Linked DNA regions of Aquabacterium sp. OR-4. The protein of the gene in region 1 interacts with the protein of each later gene in a pairwise test. Links are inferred from orthologs where the notes say so. Each region holds a gene or a part of one and is shown in the gene's direction. Other genes may lie near its edges.

Region 1 (4,476 bases):
CAGGGCCTGGATCGGATCCCGGATCGGCCCCGGGGTCGCCGCGGTGTATTGCGCGACCGGCCGATCAAGCCGGCAGCCCGCTCGCGCGGACTGCCGTCAGGACCGCGCCACCGGCACGTGAAGCACGTGCCGGCGCGCGGACCACATCACTTCTTGCGGCTGCGCGTGGCGACAACCAGGGCGCCAACGGCCAGGCCCACCAGGGCGATCGAGCCCGGCTCCGGCACGAGTTGCAGCGCGGCGTGAGCGCTGCCAGCCATTGCAAATGCACCGGCCGCGACGGCACCAACAAACTTGAAAACCGACTTCATGTTCACTCCAGCCAAATGAAAAACCTTGTTACGCAGCGCCCGTTTTACCGGACGTGCGCTTGTTCACACTTCCGCACGAACCTTCATTTTCAGCAAATTTTGTGCCACTGAAGGCCCGTTCTTCCAGATCAAGCACTTAGGGTTCAGCGCCGAAGACCTCCATTCGCCGCTGTAAGGTTTCCCGACAACAACCTGTCCCCCAACAAGGTCGACACGTTTTCACATCGGGCGGAAACAGGCAATGGTGGCGCGTTGTCAAACTGGCCAGATCGTGAATCGTTTGCGCTGCCGGCGCATGACAGCACCCGCCGAATGCCTGGCGTGCTGCGCCTGACAGAAGCCGTGCCCGCCGCCGCGCGCGCCCGCCAAACGGCCTTGGCGCCTGCCCACGGCGACGGCGGCACGGGGGCGCGCGGCGCCCGCGCGGGTTCTGCGCAGCACCCCGCCCGTACAATGTCACGATGCATGCCCCGTCCGCCTTGGTTGCCCGCGTCTACGCTGCGACGCGCCGCCAGACCACGCGCGACCGAATTCGACGCGCAGTGCGTTGACGCCCGGCGCGGCATACAGCCGCTGCGCCACCCGCCCGGCCGCGCCGCCACTCCAGGCGCAGGCCCGCCTCTCCGCCCGATTGCCCACGCGCCGCCCCGCCGGCGCCAGCCCGCCATGACCGACGCCACCACCCCGGACTACCGTGCCACGCTGAACCTGCCCGACACCCCGTTTCCGATGCGTGGCGACCTGCCCAAGCGCGAGCCGGGCTGGGTGAAGCAGTGGAACGACGACGGCCTGTACCAGCGCCTGCGCGATGCGCGCTGCAACGCGCCCAAGTTCATCCTGCACGACGGCCCGCCCTATGCCAACGGCCAGATCCACATGGGCCATGCGGTGAACAAGGTGCTCAAGGACATGATCGTCAAGGCGCGGCAGCTGGCCGGCTTTGATGCGCAGTACGTGCCGGGCTGGGACTGCCACGGCCTACCGATCGAGAACGCCATCGAGAAAAAGCATGGCCGCACGCTCAGCCGCGACGACATGCAGGCCAAGAGCCGCGCCTACGCCACCGAGCAAATTGGCCAGCAAATGCTGGATTTCCAGCGCCTGGGGGTTTTGGGCGACTGGAAGAAACCTTATCGCACGATGGATTTCGCCAACGAGGCCGGAGAAATCCGCGCTTTCAAGCGCGTGATTGAACGGGGTTTTGTCTACCGCGGCCTGAAACCGGTTTATTGGTGTTTTGATTGCGGATCGTCGCTGGCCGAATTCGAAATCGAATATGCCGACAAGAAAAGCCAGACGCTGGATGTTGCATTCCCCAGCGCCGAGCCCGAGAAACTCGCGGCGGCATTTGGTCTGGCAAAAATCGACAAACCTGCATTCGTGGTGATCTGGACCACCACGGCCTGGACCATCCCGGCCAACCAGGCCTTGAACCTCAACCCGGCGCTCGAGTACGCGCTGGTCGACACCGAGCGCGGCCTGCTGGTGCTGGCCGCCAGCCTGGTGGACAAGTGTCTGGCACGTTACGGCATCGGCGGCACGGTGCTGGCCACCGCGCTGGGAGAGAAGCTGGGCGGCCTGAACTTCCGCCACCCGCTGGCCGAGGTGGACGCTGGCTATGACCGCCTGTCGCCCGTCTACCTGGCTGATTACGCGACCGCCGACGATGGCACCGGCATCGTGCATTCGTCGCCGGCCTACGGCGTGGACGACTTCAACTCCTGCCGCGCCAACGGCATGGGCGTCGACGACATCCTGAACCCGGTGGGCGGCAACGGCGTGTATGCGGCCGACTTCCCGCTGTTTGGCGGCCAGCAGATCTGGAAGGCCGTGCCGGTCATCCTGGAGGCGCTGAAGAACGCCGGCCGCCTGATGGCCACCGAGACCATCACCCACAGCTACCCGCACTGCTGGCGCCACAAGAGCCCGGTGATCTACCGCGCCGCGGCGCAGTGGTTTGTGCGCATGGACGAGGGCGAGGGCGTGTTCACCCAGGACAAGGCGCCCAAAACCCTGCGCCAGATGGCGCTGGACGCCATCGACCACACCCAGTTCTATCCCGAGAACGGCAAGGCCAGGCTGCGCGACATGATCGCCAACCGGCCCGACTGGTGCATCAGCCGCCAGCGCAGCTGGGGTGTGCCGGTGCCGTTCTTCCTGCACAAGGAGACCGGCGAACTGCACCCGCGCACGATGGAGATCCTGGACCAGGCGGCCGGCATCGTCGAGCAGGGCGGCATCGAGGCCTGGAGCCGCGCCACGGCCGAAGACATCCTGGGCGCCGCCGACGCGCCGCACTACAGCAAGAGCAGCGACATCCTCGAGGTGTGGTTCGACTCGGGCTCCACCTTCTGGCATGTGCTGCGCGGCACCCATGCCAACACCGGCGGCAGCCTGGGCCACCACGATGTCGGCCCCGAGGCCGACCTGTACCTGGAAGGCCATGACCAGCATCGCGGCTGGTTCCACAGCTCGCTCTTGCTGGCCTGCGCCATCTACGGCCGCGCGCCCTACCGCGGCCTGCTGACCCACGGCTTCACCGTGGACAGCCAGGGCCGCAAGATGAGCAAGAGCCTGGGCAACGGCATCGAGCCGCAGGCGGTGAGCCAGAAGCTGGGCGGCGAGATCATCCGCCTGTGGGTGGCGGCCAGCGACTACTCGGGCGACATCGCCGGCGACGACAAGATCCTGGCCCGCGTGGTGGACGCCTACCGCCGCATCCGCAACACGCTGCGCTTTCTGCTGGCCAATGTGAGCGACTTCGATCCGAAGGCGGACGCCGTGCCGGCCGATCAACTGCTGGAGATCGACCGCTTCGCACTGGCCCGTGCGGCCGAGTTCCAGGCCGAGATCCTGAAGCACTACGAGGTGTACGAGTTCCACCCCGTCGTGTCCAAGCTGCAGGTGTACTGCTCGGAAGACCTGGGCGCGTTCTACCTCGATGTGCTGAAGGACCGCCTCTACACCACCGCACCCAAGAGCCTGGCGCGCCGCAGCGCGCAGACCGCGCTGTGGCAGATCACGCAGGCCATGCTGCGCTGGATGGCGCCGTTCTGCAGCTTCACCGCCGAAGAAGCCTGGGCCATCTTTGCCCCCGGCCAGGGCAGCATCTTCCTGCAGACCTACTGGAACTTTGCCGACGTGGGCGCCACGCCCGATGCCGCGCTGCTGGCCAAGTGGTCCGCCGTGCGCGAGGTGCGCGACGCGGCCAACAAGGCCATCGAGGCGGTGCGCACCGCCGGCGGCGTGGGCTCGTCGCTGCAGGCCAATGTGACCGTGGCCGCACCGCCCGAAACCCACGCGCTGCTGGCCAGCCTGGGCGAGGATCTGAAGTTCGTGTTCATCACCTCAGTGGCGCAACTGGCCGAAGCGCCCGAACTGGCGATCACGGTAACGCCCAGCACGGCCACCAAGTGCGAGCGCTGCTGGCACTGGCGCGACGACGTGGGCCACGACAGCGCCCACCCCACGCTGTGCGGCCGCTGCACCAGCAACCTGCATGGTGCGGGCGAGGTGCGCACGGTGGCCTGAGGCCACCAGCGGCCTTCGGCCGGCTGCACAGAATTGGGCCACCCGCGGTGGCCCTTTTTCATGGCCGGGCGACCAGGCTCAGGGCCGGACCATCTTGCACTCCGTGCCCTGCGCCAGCTCGTTGCCGCTGTAGCTGGCATCGGTGCGAAAGCCCCAGTTCGTGCCCTCGTAGCCGGCCTTCACCGCCTTGCCGTCGACCGGCGCGATGGTGTTCACCACCTGGGGCAGCAGCAGCTGGTGGTCTTCGGCGCGCATGCGCACCGGGCCCACGCTGGTGTCAAAGCTCAGGTCTTCCATCGCGCGGGCGATCTTGATCGGCTCCAGCGACTTGGCCTTCTCGATGGCGGCGGCCACGAAGCGCGGCGTCATCTCGATGCGGGGTGCCAGAAAGTCCTTGCCGGTCTTGGCCTTGAAGGCCTTGGCCAGGGCGTCCACCCGGGGCGTGTCGGCCTGGCCCGGGTGCCACTCGGCCACCCAGGTCAGCTGGCCCAGCTTGGCCAGGCTCATGGCCGTGACGGTGCCGGGAAAGGCCCCGGCGCTGTGGTTGTAGTAGCGCAGGTTCATGCCGGCGTCTGCCGCGGCGCGCAGCAGCAGGGTCATGTCCTGGCCCCAGTTGCCGGTGATCAGCGTGTCG
Region 2 (3,190 bases), on another replicon or contig:
CCCATGCCGACTGGCTGCTGGGCCTGCTGGCCCTGGCCGGCGTGGGCTGGCTGCTGTGGCGCCTGATCCGCGACCACGACGACACCCCCGCCGCTGACACCCCGGCCCCCGCCCCCGTCGACAGGAGACACACGCGCATGAGCACTTCCGCAACGCCGGATCTGGCATCGGCCACGGGGGTCGACGACGACGCCGTGGCGCATGGCAGCCCCCTCCGCTCGGTCTATGTGTACGAGGCGCCGGTGCGCCTGTGGCACTGGATCAACGCCCTGTGCATCACCGTGCTGGCCATCACCGGCTACTTCATCGGCCAGCCGCTGCCCACCCAGCCGGGCGAGGCCAGCGCCAACTACCTGATGGGCTACATCCGCTTTGCGCACTTTGCCGCCGCCTACCTGTTCGTCGTGGGGCTGCTGGGCCGCATCTACTGGGCCCTGGTGGGCAACCACCATGCGCGCGAGCTGTTCACGCTGCCGATCTTCACGCCGGCCTACTGGCGCGAGGTGCGCACCATGCTCAAGTGGTATGCGTTCCTGATTCCGCAGCCCAGCCAGTATGTGGGCCACAACCCGCTGGCGCGCATGGCCATGTTCTTCGGCTTCTTCCTGTTCTCGGTGTTCATGGTGTTCACCGGCTTCGCGCTGTACGGCGAAGGCGCGCAGGCCGGCTCGTGGCAGGAGCGCCTGTTCGGCTGGGTGATCCCTCTGATGGGCCAGAGCCAGGACGTGCACACCTGGCACCGCATGGGCATGTGGGGCATGCTGATCTTCATCACCGTGCATGTCTACGCCGCCGTCCGCGAAGACATCATGGGCCGCCAGAGCATCGTCAGCACGATGGTCTCGGGCCACCGCACCTTCAAGCGCTGAGCCGGCACCCGGACAGCGCCTGACTTGACCGGACGCTGAAGATGCGCGCCTCGATGCTTCACCCCAGCGGTGTGCCGCGCCGCGCGCCGGTGCATCCGGGGCGCTTTCTGCAGCGCTATGTGCTGGCGCCGATGGCCATCAGCCAGAGCGAGGCCGCGCGGCGCCTGGGCATCAGCCGGCGCCGCGTCAACGAGATCGTGATGGGCCACCGCGCGATGTCGCCCGACACCGCCATCCGCTGCGCCCTGGCGTTCGGCCTGGCCGCCGACGAGTGGCTGGCGCTGCAGGCGCAGTGGGACAGCTACCACGCCTGGAAGCAGCTGCGCCGCCGCCTGGCCCCGGCCACGGCAGCCCACCCGGCACGGCCCGCGGCGCCGTCGCGGCGCCAGGCCCCCGCCCGCTGCGCGGCCTGAGCCGCGCAGCGGGCACTCCCCCCTTCCTCTCCTTTCGCCGACACGTTCACCGCCATGCCTGCCGCCGCCTCTGAAACCGCCTGCCACCCCACCCGTAACACGCCCGCGGCGCGTGCCGACGACAGCATCGTGGTGCTGGGCATCGGCAACGTGCTGTGGGCCGACGAAGGTTTCGGCGTGCGCGCCGTCGAGGCGCTGGACGCGCGCTGGCGCTTTGCCCCGAACGTGCAGCTGGTCGACGGCGGCACCCAGGGCCTGTACCTGATCCAGCATGTGCAGGCCGCGCGCCGGCTGCTGATCCTCGACGCCATCGACTACGGCCTGCCGCCCGGCACGCTCAAGCGGGTGGAGAACGACGAGGTGCCGCGCTTTCTCGGCGCCAAGAAGATGAGCCTGCACCAGACCGGCTTCCAGGAGGTGCTGGCGCTGGCCCGCCTGACCGGCAACTACCCCGACGAGGTGCTGCTGATCGGCTGCCAGCCCGAGGAGCTGGACGACTATGGCGGCAGCCTGCGCCCGGTGGTCAAGGCCGCGCTCGACGAGGCCTTGCAGCAGGCCGTGCAGCGCCTGCGCGAGTGGGGCGCCGAGCCGCAGCCGCGCGAGACCCCGCCGGCCGCCGACGACGCGGTGTGCGTGCCCACGCTGGCGCTGGGCGCCTACGAGGCCGGCCGCCCGGCCGAGGCCCAGGCCTGCCGCATCGGCGACGAGCGTTTCATGGTCAGCGCCGCGGCGGCGGCGGCCCTGATCGCCAGCCAGGGCTGAGCGGCCATGTGCATCGGCATGCCCATGCAGGTGCTGGCCACGCGCGAAGGCTTTGCGCAGGTGGCCGGCCGTGGCGAGCAGCGCGAGGTGAACACCGCGCTGGTCGGCCCGGTGCAGCCGGGCGACTGGCTGCTGGTGTTTCTGGACACCGCACGCGAGTGCATCGACGCCGCACGCGCCGCCGAGGTGGACGCCACGCTCGACCTGGTGCAGGCCGCGATGGCCGGCGTCGCACCCGATCCGCTGCGCGAGCCCGGCTTCAGCCTGCCCTCGGCGATGACCGCCGAGCAGCTGGCGGCGCTGGCCGGTGGCTGAGCCCGGCGCCCACCCACAACCGCCACCCACGCCGGCCATCCGCACCCGTCATCTGCACCCGTCATCCGCAGCGCCACCCACCCACCCACCCACCACCCATCCACCCACCGCCACCATGAGCACCGACACCCTGGACACCCCCACCACCGCCGACGACCCCACCCAAGGCGCCGCGCCACTGGTGCAGCGCCTGGTCAGCCAGCATGGCGCGCGCTGGGTTGGTCGCGGCCAGCTCGAGGCCTTTCTGGCCGAGCCCGGCGACCGCGTGCTGTTTTTCCACGGCGACCCGGTGCGCTTTCCCGAGGTGGTCGATGTGGCCGTGGTGCTGCCCGAGCTGCAGCGCGCGGTGAACGACGGCCGGCCCGGTGGCCGCTTCCAGGTGGGCGTCGTGCCGCGTGCCGACGAAGACGCGCTGGCCGCCCGCTTCGACGTGCAGCGCTGGCCGTCGCTGCTGTTCCTGCGCGACGGGCGCTACGTCACCGTGGTGGCCGGCATGCTCGACTGGACCGACTACGTGGCCCGCGTGCGCGAGGCCCTGGCCCTGCCCACCACGCGCACGCCGGGCGTCGGCATCCGCGTGGCGCGGGCCGATGCGCCGGCCGATGCCGGCGGCTGCCACTGAGCGCCCGCCTGCCCACCTTCAACCGGAGAAGCCGAATGAAACCGCAAGTGCCGAGCAACGCCCAGCGCGCCGGGGGCCAGCCATGAAGCCCTTTCCGATCCCGGTGATCGCCGACCTGCCGCTGGGCATCGGCAGCCACACCGAAGACGAGACGCTCGACTACATCAGCATGCCGCAGGGCATGTCCACCTACCGCGCGCCGCCCCTGC

The links. Proteins that work in one complex are often made in the same cells at the same time.
Region 2: the proteins of ileS (region 1) and N4G63_RS00295 interact in binary tests that used the Escherichia coli proteins (3 or more experiments, as listed by UniProt). The link is inferred for Aquabacterium sp. OR-4 from one-to-one orthologs.

The regions. Positions count from the first base shown.
Region 1 is NZ_JAOCQD020000002.1:1,681,406-1,685,881, forward strand. The notes cover bases 648-4,042. They hold ileS (isoleucine--tRNA ligase), read left to right. Parts: upstream 648-977; coding sequence 978-3,842; downstream 3,843-4,042. Other genes in these bases: N4G63_RS19580 (branched-chain amino acid ABC transporter substrate-binding protein), read right to left, coding at 3,921-4,042. In the rest of the region: N4G63_RS19570 (PEP-CTERM sorting domain-containing protein), read right to left, coding at 147-311; more of N4G63_RS19580, read right to left, coding at 4,043-4,476. UniProt on the Escherichia coli protein: Catalyzes the attachment of isoleucine to tRNA(Ile). As IleRS can inadvertently accommodate and process structurally similar amino acids such as valine, to avoid such errors it has two additional distinct tRNA(Ile)-dependent editing activities.
Region 2 is NZ_JAOCQD020000001.1:68,965-72,154, reverse strand. The notes cover bases 353-3,190. They hold N4G63_RS00295 (HyaD/HybD family hydrogenase maturation endopeptidase), read left to right. Parts: upstream 353-1,336; coding sequence 1,337-2,044; downstream 2,045-3,190. Other genes in these bases: N4G63_RS00280 (hydrogenase expression/formation protein), read left to right, coding at 3,064-3,190; N4G63_RS00285 (thioredoxin domain-containing protein), read left to right, coding at 2,475-2,981; N4G63_RS00290 (HypC/HybG/HupF family hydrogenase formation chaperone), read left to right, coding at 2,051-2,359; N4G63_RS00300 (HigA family addiction module antitoxin), read left to right, coding at 911-1,282; cybH (Ni/Fe-hydrogenase, b-type cytochrome subunit), read left to right, coding at 353-869. Outside these bases: more of cybH, read left to right, coding at 138-352.